One region of the Streptomyces sp. NPDC060366 genome, then DNA from elsewhere that is predicted to be linked to it. Evidence: riboswitches for the same ligand, from Rfam matches in the RefSeq annotation. Region 1 holds a riboswitch; each other region holds the start of a gene.
The links. A riboswitch is a leader RNA that binds a small molecule or an ion and turns the genes downstream of it on or off. The one in region 1 is predicted to bind cyclic di-AMP.
Positions count from the first base shown of each region.

Region 2: it holds a riboswitch for cyclic di-AMP, as region 1 does, so the genes downstream of both, ACFWHU_RS03660 (transglycosylase SLT domain-containing protein) here and ACFWHU_RS09160 (NlpC/P60 family protein) in region 1, are expected to answer to the same signal.
Region 3: it holds a riboswitch for cyclic di-AMP, as region 1 does, so the genes downstream of both, ACFWHU_RS12620 (M23 family metallopeptidase) here and ACFWHU_RS09160 (NlpC/P60 family protein) in region 1, are expected to answer to the same signal.
Region 4: it holds a riboswitch for cyclic di-AMP, as region 1 does, so the genes downstream of both, ACFWHU_RS22560 (transglycosylase family protein) here and ACFWHU_RS09160 (NlpC/P60 family protein) in region 1, are expected to answer to the same signal.

Region 1 is NZ_JBHXDC010000003.1:37,734-40,933, reverse strand. It holds gene ACFWHU_RS09165 (ATP-dependent DNA helicase) at 1-1,015, opposite strand, end outside; cyclic di-AMP (ydaO/yuaA leader) riboswitch at 1,208-1,368, shown strand; gene ACFWHU_RS09160 (NlpC/P60 family protein) at 1,367-2,542, shown strand; gene ACFWHU_RS09155 (YncE family protein) at 2,518-3,200, opposite strand, start outside.
Region 2 is NZ_JBHXDC010000001.1:863,973-867,172, forward strand. It holds gene ACFWHU_RS03650 (alpha/beta fold hydrolase) at 1-746, shown strand, start outside; gene ACFWHU_RS03655 (hypothetical protein) at 768-1,028, shown strand; gene ACFWHU_RS03660 (transglycosylase SLT domain-containing protein) at 1,216-1,959, opposite strand; cyclic di-AMP (ydaO/yuaA leader) riboswitch at 1,964-2,124, opposite strand; gene ACFWHU_RS03665 (right-handed parallel beta-helix repeat-containing protein) at 2,563-3,200, opposite strand, start outside.
Region 3 is NZ_JBHXDC010000004.1:17,092-20,291, reverse strand. It holds gene ACFWHU_RS12625 (PP2C family protein-serine/threonine phosphatase) at 1-1,274, shown strand, start outside; cyclic di-AMP (ydaO/yuaA leader) riboswitch at 1,571-1,725, shown strand; gene ACFWHU_RS12620 (M23 family metallopeptidase) at 1,737-2,801, shown strand; gene ACFWHU_RS12615 (PrsW family intramembrane metalloprotease) at 2,868-3,200, opposite strand, start outside.
Region 4 is NZ_JBHXDC010000009.1:113,955-117,154, reverse strand. It holds gene ACFWHU_RS22565 (transglycosylase family protein) at 1-875, shown strand, start outside; cyclic di-AMP (ydaO/yuaA leader) riboswitch at 1,134-1,310, shown strand; gene ACFWHU_RS22560 (transglycosylase family protein) at 1,314-1,991, shown strand; gene eno (phosphopyruvate hydratase) at 2,274-3,200, shown strand, end outside.

The sequences.
Region 1 (3,200 bases):
CCGGGTAGTCCTCCTCGAACTGGAGGATGTTACGGATCGTGGCGCCCCGGAACGCGTAGATGGACTGGTCCGCGTCACCGACCACGCACAGCTCGGCCGGGTCGTCCCCCTCGCCCGAGGGGCCGACCAGCTCACGCACCAGGGTGTACTGCGCGTGGTTGGTGTCCTGGTACTCGTCCACCAGGACGTGGCGGAACCGGCGGCGGTAGTGCTCCGCGACATCCGGGAACGCCTGGAGCAGATGGACCGTCGTCATGATGATGTCGTCGAAGTCCAGCGCGTTGGCCTCGCGCAGCCGCGCCTGGTACATCCGGTACGCCTCGGCCAGCGTCTTCTCGAAGGGGTCCGTGGCCTGGCCGGCGAAGGTCTCCTCGTCGATCAGCTCGTTCTTCAGATTCGAGATCTTGGCGCTGAACGCCTTCGGGGGGTGGCGCTTGGGGTCGAGGTCCAGATCGCGGCAGACCAGGGCCATGAGCCGCTTGGAGTCGGCCGCGTCGTAGATCGAGAACGACGACGTGAACCCGAGCCGCTTCGACTCTCGGCGCAGGATCCGCACGCAGGCGCTGTGGAACGTCATCACCCACATGGCGTTGGCGCGCGGTCCGACGAGCTGTCCGACGCGCTCCTTCATCTCGCCCGCGGCCTTGTTGGTGAACGTGATCGCCAGTATTTCGCCCGGATGCACGCTGCGGTTCCCCAGCAGATACGCGATCCGGTGCGTCAGCACCCGGGTCTTGCCGGAGCCCGCGCCCGCCACGATGAGCAGCGGCGATCCGGTGTGCACGACGGCGGCGCGCTGCTCGTCGTTCAGCCCTTCGAGCAGCGCCGCCGGGTCCACGACCGTGCGCGGCGCACCGTCTCGGTGGTACGCATCCCTGGGCGGGGGCACGTCGAACTTCCCTCCGAAGAGATCGTCGGGCACCTGTTCCGGAGCGGTGTCCTCGGGTGGCGGCGGGGGCTCCTCGGCCGAGGGCTGGAGGTCCGCCAGGAAGCTGTCGTCAAAGAGGCTGCTCATCGCTTCCTGAGTCTAGGGTGCCGCACTGACAGCCCGCCGCCACATGGCCTCGCGGGGGCACCAACGAGCGTTTGCGTCAAAGGTCACGAAAATGTATCGGGCATATCGGCCATCAACCTTCACAGCGGCACCACAGATTGGCTAGCGTGCACGCCGAGGCCGTCCGTACTCCATCGGCGATCAGCGCCAAGCGGGCTGCCTGCGCCGAATCCGGGCTTCCCGAAGGGAGTCCGGAACCGGGGACCCACCAAGTTCCACCGGGGTGAATCGGGCCGTGATCCTGGCCCGTAGGGCAGCCTTCCGTTCCGCCCGAACCCGACAGCTAACCCGGTAGGCGGTCCACGGAAGGAGATGCCGACCTTGGCGTCGCATCGCAAATCGCGCAGTCGCACCGGAGTGCGCGCGAACACACCGGCTGTCGGCTTCACGACGGCCGCACTCGCCTCGGTCACGCTTCTGTCGACGCAGAGCGCCACCGCCGCGCCGGCGGAGCCCAAGCCCTCCATAGAAGAGGTGCAGAAGAAGGTCGACGACCTGTACCGGCAGGCCGGTACTGCGACGCAGCAGTACAACAAGGCGAAGGAAGCGACCGACACGCAGCGCAAGTCGGTCGACCGGGTCCTGGACGACGTCGCCAAGAGCGCCGAGAAGGTCAACGAGGCGCGGCGCTCCCTCGGTACGTACGCGGCGGCGCAGTACCGCGCGGGCGCGGTCGGTCCCACGGCCGCCCTGATGTTCGCCGACAGCCCGGAGTCGTACTTCGAGCAGACCCAGCTGATGGACCGGCTGACCGACCGCCAGCAGGAAGCCGTCGAGGACTTCCAGAAGGAGCAGCGGTCCGCGGCCAAACAGCGTGTGAAGGCGACGAAGAGCCTGGAGACACTGACGGAGTCGCAGACGTCGCTCAAGGCGGGCAAGCAGAAGGTCCAGAACAAGCTCGCGGCGGCGCGGTCGCTGCTGTCGGACCTGACGGCCGAGGAGAAGGCGCGGCTCGCCGCGCTGGAGCGGAAGAAGGAGGAGGAGGCGCGCCGCAAGGCCGAGGCGAAGGCCGAGGAGGAGGCCGCGGAGCGCAAGCGTCAGGAGGAGGCGCGGCAGGAGGAGGCGCCCGCCACCGGGGGCGGCACGGACACGGGCTCGGGCTCGGGCGGCGGCTCGGGGGCCACGGACGGTACGTACGCGGCCAAGGCCGAGAAGGTCCTCGCGTTCGCCCGCGCCCAGATCGGCAAGCCGTACGTGTGGGGCGCCACCGGCCCCAGTTCGTACGACTGCTCGGGGCTGACGGGCGCCGCCTGGAAGGAGGCCGGCGTCCAACTGCCGCGTACGACCTGGGACCAGGTGAAGGTCGGCAAGCGGGTCGCCACGGCGGATCTGCTCCCCGGCGACCTGGTGTTCTTCTACGACGACATCAGCCACGTCGGCATCTACAAGGGCGACGGCAAGATGATCCACGCGCCGAAGCCGGGTGCGAACGTCCGCGAGGAGTCCATCTACTACATGCCGATCTACGGCAGCGTGCGCCCGGCCTGAGCGGGTCGCCCCGCCGGGCCGTTGAGGAACCAGACGTCGATCGGGTCCATCTCGTCCTGTTCGGCGCACCCGACGGTGACCAGGGCGCGGCCGTCCGGGGTGAAGGCGGCGACGCTCGGCCCGGACGACAGCCGCAGCACGCGGCCGTCGCCGCCGAAGAGGACGTCGCCGACGTCCGACGACATGAACGCGAGCGGTCCGCCCTCGGTCCATATCGCCCGCGCGGTGATCACCGACAGCGGGTCGGTGGCGACCATGCCGTCGGGCGCCCGGTCCGGCCGTATCAGCTCACCCGCGGTGAGGGTGGACGGCGGGGCCGGGGCCTCGGCCGGGGACGAGGACTCGGTCGACGGCGGGGACAGCGTCAGCACGCACACCGCCGGGTCGTCCTTGCCGTCGGCCCCGACGGCGAGGAACCCGGTGCCGTCCGGCGCCGCGGCCAGCGCGTGGATCGTGACCAGCCCGGTGTCCGCCTCGGCGAGCACCGCGCCGCCGGCCGCGTCCCGCACGACCAGCCGGCTGCCGCGGGCGTGCCCCAGCAGCCTCCCGGCCGCGTCCAGGGCGACGGGGCCCTCGCCCTCCCAGCGCGCCCCGTCCGGACCGGGTGAACCTGCCAGGACCTTCCCGGTCCGCGCGTCCAGGACGGCAACGGGGCCGC
Region 2 (3,200 bases), on a different contig from region 1:
CCGTCGTCTGGCACCACGGTTCGCCGCAGACCGGCGTCCCGCTGGAGCCGCTGCTCACGGCGGCGGCGGCGCGCGGGATCCGCCTGGTGTCGTACGGCCGCCCCAGCTACGGGGGTTCGAGCCCGCTGCCGGGCCGGAACGTGGCATCGGCCGCCGCCGACGTGGAGCGGATCGCGGACGCGCTCGGCGTCGGGTCGTTCGCCACGATGGGGGCGTCCGGTGGTGGGCCGCACGCGCTGGCGTGCGCCGCGCTGCTGCCGGACCGGGTGACGGGCGTCGTCTGCCTGGCGGGCATCGCGCCGTACACGCGGGACTTCGACTGGTACGAGGGAATGGTGGCGCCCGGCGGTCTGCGCTCCGCCGCCGACGGGCGCGAAGCGCGCGAACTGTACGCGGCGACGGACGAGTTCGACCCCGCGAGCTTCACCTCCGCCGACTTCGCCGCGCTGGCGGGCCCGTGGTCGTCGCTGGGCGACGACGCGGTGAAGGCGGGGCAGGCCGGGCCCGACGGGCTGATCGACGACGACGTCGCCTTCGCCACCGCGTGGGGCTTCGACCTTGCGGAGGTGGCCGCGCCCGTACTGCTCGTGCAGGGCGGCCGCGACCGCGTCGTACCACCCGCGCACGCCGGGTCGATGCTCGCCGGACTTCCTCGGGCGGAGCTGTGGGTACGGCCCGATGACGGGCACGTCTCGGTCCTCGACACATGCCCGTCGGCGATGGACTGGCTGCTGGCTCGGCGGTAAGCCCCGGGTGGTGCGGAGCCGGTGACCGGTTCGCCGGTGCCGTCGGGCTTCACGGCCGACAAGGTCCCGGCGGGCCCGGTCACGGACGTACGGGCGCCGGAAGTCCTGGCGTACGCCTGGCACCCGGAGGGCGAGGTCCGCTGGGAGCTGCGCGCCGGGACGGGGCACGGGCCCCGGCTGGTCCTCACCCAGACGGGCCCGCACGACTTCGACGCGGAGGCGGCGGGGGTGGCGTGGCGGGCACGGGTGGAGGCTTTGGCGGCGGGGCTGCTCGACGTCTAGGCGGTGGCGTGGGCCGGGTCCGTCCGGCGGCCGGTTCGTCCTCAATCGCCGGACGGGCTCTTATTGAGCCCGTCCGGCGATTGAGGACACAGAACCAAGCCGGTCCGGCGATTGAGGACAGCCGGAGGCCGGGCGGGCTGCTTCGCGCAGCCTGCCCGGCCTCTGGGTCACGCGGTGACCGTGCCGATTAGTACGGGCCGTTCACGTTGTCGATCGAGCCGTAGCGGTCGGCCGCGTAGTTGCACGCCGCCGTGATGTTGGCGACCGGGTCGTAGCTGTCGGTCGACGTGCCGGGCACGTGGTACGCCTCGAAGGTCGGGGCGATGACCTGGAGCAGACCCTTCGACGGGGTGCCGGCCGCAGCGTTGGAGTCCCAGTTGTTGATGGCCTGCGGGTTGCCGCCGGACTCGCGCATGATGTTGCGGTGGATCCCGTCGTACGAACCGGGGATGCCGTTCTGCGCCATGACGTCCAGCGCCTCGCGGATCCAGCCGTCGAGGTCGTTGGTGTACGACTTCGCGGCCGTCTCGACGGCTTCGGTGGTCTCGCCCGACGCCTTCTTCTCGGTCGACGCGGTCGGGGCCGCGGCCTTCGGCTTGCCCGAGAGCTTCAGCTTCAGGCCGGGGTGTATCAGCGACGGGTTTTCGCCGACGGTGGCGCGGTTGGTCTTGTACAGCGCCTTCCAGCCGCCGCTCACGGAACGGGCGTCCGCGATCTTGGCCAGCGATTCACCCTTCGAGACGGTGTGGGTGACCTTCGCGGCGGCAGTGGCGGCAGTCGGGGCCTTGACGGCCTGCGGGGCGGGCGCGGCGCCCGCCGTGGTGGCGGTCACCAGGGGCAGCGCGAGTGCGGCGCTGCCCGTGCCGAGGGCGATGAGGCGGCGGGCGAGCGGGCTGGTGCGGGAACGGCGGTGCTTACCCTCTGCGGGCATGACGAAATCCTCTCCGTCGCCTGCGAGGTGAGCTGTCGGGTTCGGGCGGGAGATGCCCGGCCGCGCTGTTGGCGCGGCTTCACCCCGAGCCGGTCCGGCATTGCCGGATCGGCGACTTACCTGGGTCCCCCGCTCCTGCCGTACGTGAATGGGTGGGTGCGGTTTCCGAGCAGCGGCAGGATTCGGCGTTCCGCCCGGAATGACGAGAACGTAAGCGAGAACGTCCGAGCGAAACAAGTCCTGAATTCACCGCGTCCCGCCATTCGCTGATCAAACGGCGGGCAATTCGAATTCCCGTCCGTCGGTACAAGCCTCAACTTTCCCTTCCCGCACGGGAGGTGGGAACGGGCGCGGGAGACACCTCCCACTGAACCTGTGACACACATCACGAGGTTTCGATGCAACCGCTCGACGACAACACCGCCCAGAAAGGGACAAGTTAGCCGCTGAGTACACATAACACCCGCCCGACAAAGCGGACAAACTAGAGCTTTTCCATCGATCGCGAATAGTCCTGAATGCGCAAAAAGCGCCTTCCGTACGGCTCCCCTCACAGAGCCGTACGGAAGGCGCCGAGCGGGCTCCCGCCCTGCCGATTTCGTGTCAGTCGGCCGCTTGCCTGATGCCCGGGCCGCCCGTGATCACAAAGCTCGATCCCGGCTCGACCAGGACGTCTCCCTCGGCCGAGTTGGTGATGGTCACGTCCGTCAGCGTCGCGTTGCCACGCGCGCCGCCCATCGCGAGGATGCCGGAGCCGTTGTTGGACTTGTCGATCGACACGTTGCTGATTTCGACGTCCGGTACGTTGCCGCTGCCGTTCTTGAACTGAATGCCGTCATACGTGGAGTCGGAGATCTCGGTGTCCCTGATCTTCACCCCGGTGATGTCGCGGCTCGCCGGGAAAATGGTGATCGCGCCGAACTCCTGGTCCTCGTTCCAGAAAGCGCCGCCCGTGCGGTGCAACGCGTTTCCGGTGAGCAGGGTCTCGCCCGAGAAAGGCAGCGGGTCGTGATCCGTCGCGAGCATGATTCCCGGGTAGTTGGCCGTGTCGGCGATCAGGTTGTTCTGCACCTTGTTGCCGTAACCGCCGTATATCGCGACCCCGTTGGCCCGCCAGGGCAGCTGAATGGTGTTGTTGGTGAACGAGTTGTCGTGCGCGATGTCCACCGCCGGGTCCTTGACGTATCGATTGGCCCAGACGGCGAGCGAATCGTCACCCGTGGTGCGGAAGGAGGAATTGT
Region 3 (3,200 bases), on a different contig from region 1:
GCGGGATCCGGCGTAGCCTCCGGCGCGCCGACGCCGGCTTGGGTGAGGCGAGCCGGCCGCCGGAAGACCCCGACTGGGACGACTCCTTTTCCCCCGGCGGGCGTCCCTCCGGCTCCGGTTTCGACCGCCCCCGCAGGGCCAGGCGGCGGCGCGCCCGGCACCGCGCCCGCTCGCCGTATCCGATCGTGGAACTCCTGCCCGGCCTGATCATCGTGGTGGCGATCGTGCTGGACCAGGTGACCCCGACAGCCTTTACGGCTTCCCCGCTCTTCGCGGCGGCGCCGCTGGTGGCCGCCCCGTTCTTCTCGCTCGCGCGCACCCTCGTTGTCGGCATCGTGTCGACCCTGGTCTTCCTGGGGCTGCATCTCGGGACGGGGAATCTGCAGGACACCGCGACGATCAGTCAAGCGCTGAACGTCTTCACGGTCTCCGTCCTCGCGCTGGCCATCAACGGGGTCGTACGCCGCAGCGGTGAACGTCTCGCCTCGGCGCGGGTCATCGCCGAGGCGGCCCAGCGCGCCGTGCTGCCCACACCCGCCGCCCGCATAGGCGGGCTGCACATCGCCGCGCGTTACGAGGCGGCCGAGGAGGGCGCGTTCATCGGCGGTGACCTGTTCGCCGTCCAGGACACGGCGTACGGGGTACGGCTGGTGGTCGGTGACGTACGCGGCAAAGGCATGGGCGCCGTCGAGACCGTGGCCGTCGTCATCGGCGCCTTCCGCGAGGCCGCCGAGCAGGAGAGTTCGCTCGAAGGGGTCGCGCAGCGGCTGGAGCGGGCACTGGCGCGCGAAGGCACCCGGCGCAGCGGGATCGATTTGTTCGAGGGCTTCACCACCGCCGTCCTGGCGGAGATCCCGCATGTCGAGGGCATGGTGCGGGTGGTCAACCGCGGGCACCCGGAGCCGCTGGTGCTCGCCGCCGACGGCGCGCTGACGGTGCTTGCCCCCTCCGACCCGGCGCTGCCGCTCGGGATGGGCGAGCTGGGGGCCTGGCCGGACCGGGCGGACGAGGTCCCGTACGTGTCCGGGTCGACGCTCCTGCTCTACACGGACGGTCTCACCGAGGCGCGCAACGCGGCGGGCGTCTTCTACGACCCGCGCGAACGGCTGGCGGGACGGATCTTCCCCGGCCCCGACGAGCTGCTGGAGGCGATCGTCGGCGACGTACGGCTGCACACCGGCGGCGGCAGTACGGACGACATGGCGCTGCTGGCCGTCAGCCGGCCCACCGCGCGGCAGCCGGAGCGGCGCAGAACGATGCCCGTCGTGCCGTGAGGCGGCTCGTCGCGCCGCCCGCCCCGCACCCCGTCGTGCCGTGATGTCATCTCGACCGGCACGCTGTGTAGTTGAGGCGCACCGCTCCGCATAACATTTGACGCACCGTCAGTTCGAGTGTGTGATCGCACACGGCCTAAGAGTCGATCAACTCGCCCGATTACGCCCGCTTGTGGCCCGGTTGATCCCGGCCGTCATCGCTAACGATCACCCGGAACAGCTTGGAATAAGCCCCGGTCGTCTATTAACGTTCGATAACGCAGCGCGGTTGTCCCAGCCGTCGAAAGAGACGGCACCGTGCGCACGCGCCGAATTCCGCAAGGAAACCGGGGAACCACCAATTGGGGTGAATCGGGCGCCTCTTGCTGCCTCGTGCGGTCAAGAACGCTCGTAGGAGACCTTCCTGCTCCGAACCCGTCAGCTAACCCGGTAGGCGAGAAGGAAGGAAAGGAGAGCGCCCCAGTGGCGTCCAACAGGCCTGCCCCCGAAGCCTCAGCCCCGGCCCATTTCGGCCCCGGCAGCCGGCTCACCGGCACCGATCACAGCAACGGCGAGGCGAACAGGGACTGGGAGGAGTGGAATCCCACCGCGGACTCCATCCGTCCCGTACGCGGCAAGCACCGTGTCGCCAAGCAGCGCAACGCTCTCGCCCGCAGCTCCACGGTCCTCGGAGTAGGCGTCATCGCCGCGGTCGGCGCGGGAGGCATCGCCTCCGCCCAGGACAAGCCCGCGGTCTCGATATCACTTCCCGACGCGATCTCGGACAGTTTTCCCGACGCCAAGTCTCTTCCCGGCGTCGGGTCTTTCATGTCCGACGGGGACAAGAAGAACGACGAGACGCCCTCCCCGCTCACCACGGCGGCCCTCACCGCCGCTGACGCCCAGCAGGGCACCACCGACTCCGGCGAGGCGCTGCGCGCCCGGATCCTCCAGCAGGCCGAGCAGCAGCAGGCCGAGGCCGACGCCGCCCAGAAGGCGAGCGCCGAGACGGCCGCCGCCGAGACGGCCGCGGCCGAGGCCAAGAAGCAGCAGACCGACGCGCAGGAGAAGGCCGCCGAGGCGAAGCGCAAGGCCAAGGAAGCGGCGGAGGCCAAGGCGGAGAAGGAGCGTCTGGAGAAGCTGGCCGCCAGCTTCTCGCTGCCCACCTCCTCGTACACGCTCACCTCCACCTACGGCCAGACCGGCTCCATGTGGTCCTCCGGCCAGCACACCGGCCTGGACTTCGCGGCCCCCACGGGCACGCCCACCAAGGCCGTGCACAGCGCGACCGTCAAGTCGGCCGGCTGGTCGGGGTCCTACGGCTACCGCGTCGTGCTGGAGCTCGAAGACGGTTCGGAGATCTGGTACGCCCACCTGTCCTCGATGACGGTCAGCGCCGGCCAGAAGGTCACCACCGGCGAGACCATCGGACGCGTGGGAGCCACGGGCAACGTCACCGGCCCGCACCTGCACCTGGAGGTGCACACCGCGGGCGGCAGCGGGATCGACCCGCTGAGCTGGCTGCGCAGCAAGGGCCTCGCCCCCTGACCGGATCCGGACCAGGGTCGGATGATCCGGCCCTGTCCCCTCCGGCTTGATCCGAAGAAGCAGGACTCAGCTCCGATACGGGTTGTAGCCGCCGTAGTCGATGTACGGCGGCGGCGTCCACACCCGCCCCGTCGCCCGCGCCGCGTAAGCCAGCGCGGGCGACGCTATTTCCCGGCGCTGCCACATGTGGTGCAGCAGCTCCTGCTCGCGCTCGACGTAGTCCGGGCCCGCCGTGCCGCGCCCCGCCCGGTGGCGCAGGAACGCCAGGGACGTCGCGAACGCCTCGTACTCACCGACCGTGCGGGCCGCGTCGGCCCCGTAGCCGCGCCCCGCGACGGTGCGCGCGATCGAGCGCGCCCGCATCGAGGACAGGGCGAGCGGCTCGGTCTCGGCGAGCCA
Region 4 (3,200 bases), on a different contig from region 1:
CAGGGGTGACAGGCTCGGCGATCGCCATCCCGCTGCTCGGCGCGACCGGCGCCAGTGCGGCCGACGCCGGCACCTGGGACCGGGTCGCCGAGTGCGAGAGCGGCGGCATGTGGAGCGCCGACCTCGGCAACGGGTACTACGGCGGACTCCAGATCTCCCAGGAGACCTGGGCCGACTTCGGCGGTACGACGTACGCCCCCACCGCCGACCAGGCCAGCCGCAGCCAGCAGATAGCCGTCGCGGAGAAGATCCTCGCCGCGCAGGGACCGGCCGCGTGGCCGACGTGCGCGCTCATCACCGGCCTCACGGCGGACGCCGATACGGACGGCGAGCCCTCCGGCGACGCCACGCAGAAGCCCGAGACGCCCGCGGAGCCCGAGCCGAGCGAGACGGCCGTCCTGCCCGCCGCTCCCGAGTCGACGCCCCCCTCGGGTCAGTTCGGCCGGGACTCCGCCTCCGGGGCCGAGAAGCCCGCCACGCGGGAGTCGAGCGCGAAGCCGAGCACCGAGGCCGGCAGCGGCCAGGGCAAGCACCGCGGTGAGGCGGCCCCCGAGAGCGGCGCGACGGCCGGTTCGGGCGAGTCGGCCGAGACCGGTACGGACGGGTCGACCGAAGCGGGCAAGCCGGGCAAGTCCGGCGAAGAACGCGAAAGTGGCCGTCATGCCTCACGGGGTGACGGTTCGGCACGCGGCGACGACGCCGCCGACGGCTCGTACACCGTCCGCTCCGGCGACAACCTGTGGGCCATCGCCGACGAGCAGAAGGTGGAGGGCGGCTGGCCCGCCCTCTACGAGGCGAACCGCGAGGTCGTGGGGTCCGACGCCGATCTGATCCTGCCGGGCCAGAGCCTCGATCTGACCGCGAAGCAGGGGTAGTTAAGCGGGCTATGTCCGCATCTGGGCAAGTGAGACAAGCGTCTCTTCGTCCCAACTGACACGGTCTGACCGGCAGCTCACCCCGGTCCCTTCCCGACCTGCGTAAACAGAGGTTTCCTCGCGGCAGGATGGGCGAATCATCCCGGATGTTCCGTCTTTGAACATCCGGGATGTCTGTGTTTACGGTCTGAACCGCTCGCACCGCGGGCACCGTCGACCGTCACGCCGAATCCTGCCGTCGGTCGGGGGGAGTACTCGTCGCGTCAAGCGCCGAAGGCAGGAGCGGGGGACCCAAAGGTAAGTGCCGGTCATCACGGCCGGCTCGGGGTGCAGCCGTGCGCAGGGGGACGTGAAGACGTTCCCGGGTCGCACGGCCGGGCAACTCACTTGGCCCGAACCCGACAGCTCACCTCGTAGGCGTCGGTGAGGAGATCTCGCATGCTGTTTTCCAGCAACTCCGGCAAGGGCAAGCACCGCCGTCCCTCCAAGACCGTCCGCTACGCCACGCTCGCCGGCATCACCGGTGCCGCTGTCGCGGCCCCGCTGATCGGCGCCACCTCCGCCTCCGCCGCCACCACCTCCGAGTGGGACGCCGTCGCCCAGTGCGAGTCCGGCGGCGACTGGTCGATCAACACCGGCAACGGCTACTACGGCGGTCTGCAGTTCTCCGCCTCGACCTGGTCCGCGTACGGCGGCAGCGCCTTCGCCTCCAGCGCCGACCAGGCCTCGAAGTCCCAGCAGATACAGGTCGCCGAGAAGGTCCTGGCGGGCCAGGGCAAGGGTGCCTGGCCGAGCTGTGGCGTGGGCCTGTCCAACGCCTCGAACGACGCCGGCTCCGCCGGCCCGGCCCCGGAGCAGTCCGCCCCGAAGGCCCAGCCGGCCCCGCAGAAGGCCGAGCCGCGCGCCGAGCAGGAGCAGCCCGCCTCGCGCGGTGAGACCCGCGGTCCGGTCAAGAAGGGCGACGGCGAGTACAAGGTCAAGGCCGGCGACACCCTCTCCAAGATCGCCGAGGCCAAGAAGGTCGAAGGCGGCTGGAAGAAGCTGTTCAAGCTGAACAAGGACATCATCGAGAAGGCCGATGTCATCTTCCCGGGTCAGCAGCTCCACCTGAGCTGACCCGTTCCCCAGAACCCGGCCCCGGCCCGGCGCGCCTCACTCCCCCCGGACGCGCCGGTCCGGGGCCGGGGCCTGTCACGGGCCCGGACCCCGTCCGCCACGTGAACCCCACGACAACGGCGTGAACCCGTGACAATCGCGCGACATTCGTCGCCCACCACGCATTCCGGACTCTTTTCGTCCCAGCGGGCGGGCATCGGCCGACCGCCGCCCGGGAGCCGGTTAGGCTCATGCCGCGGGGCCAATGAGGCCCCGCACCAACGCGTCACATCCCAGAAGGAGATGCTCGTGCCGTCCATCGACGTCGTCGTAGCCCGGGAAATCCTTGACTCCCGAGGCAACCCAACGGTCGAGGTCGAGGTCGGCCTCGACGACGGCAGCACCGGTCGTGCTGCTGTCCCCTCCGGTGCGTCCACCGGCGCGTTCGAGGCCCTCGAACTCCGCGACGGTGACCCGAACCGCTACCAGGGCAAGGGTGTCGAGAAGGCCGTCCTTGCCGTCATCGAGCAGATCGGCCCGGAGCTCGTCGGCTACGACGCCACCGAGCAGCGGCTGATCGACCAGGCGATGTTCGACCTGGACGCCACGCCCGACAAGTCCTCGCTCGGCGCCAACGCGATCCTCGGTGTCTCGCTGGCCGTGGCGCACGCCGCCTCCGAGGCCTCGGACCTGCCGCTGTTCCGCTACCTCGGCGGCCCGAACGCGCACCTGCTGCCCGTGCCGATGATGAACATCCTCAACGGCGGGTCGCACGCCGACTCCAACGTGGACATCCAGGAGTTCATGATCGCGCCGATCGGCGCCGAGTCGTTCTCCGAGGCCCTGCGCTGGGGCGCCGAGGTCTACCACACGCTGAAGAAGGTCCTGAAGGAGAAGGGGCTCTCCACGGGCCTCGGCGACGAGGGCGGCTTCGCGCCGAACCTGGAGTCCAACCGCGCCGCGCTCGACCTGATCCTCGTGGCCATCAAGGAAGCCGGCTACGCCCCGGGCAAGGACATCGCGCTCGCGCTCGACGTGGCGGCCTCCGAGTTCTACAAGGACGGCTCCTACGAGTTCGAGGGCAAGTCCCGCTCGGCCGCCGAGATGACCGAGTACTACGAGGAGCTCGTCGCCTCGTACCCGCTGGTCTCCATCGAGGACCCGCTCTTCGAGGACGACTGGGCCGGCTGGAAGGTCCTCAACGACAAGCTGGGCACCAAGGTCCAGATC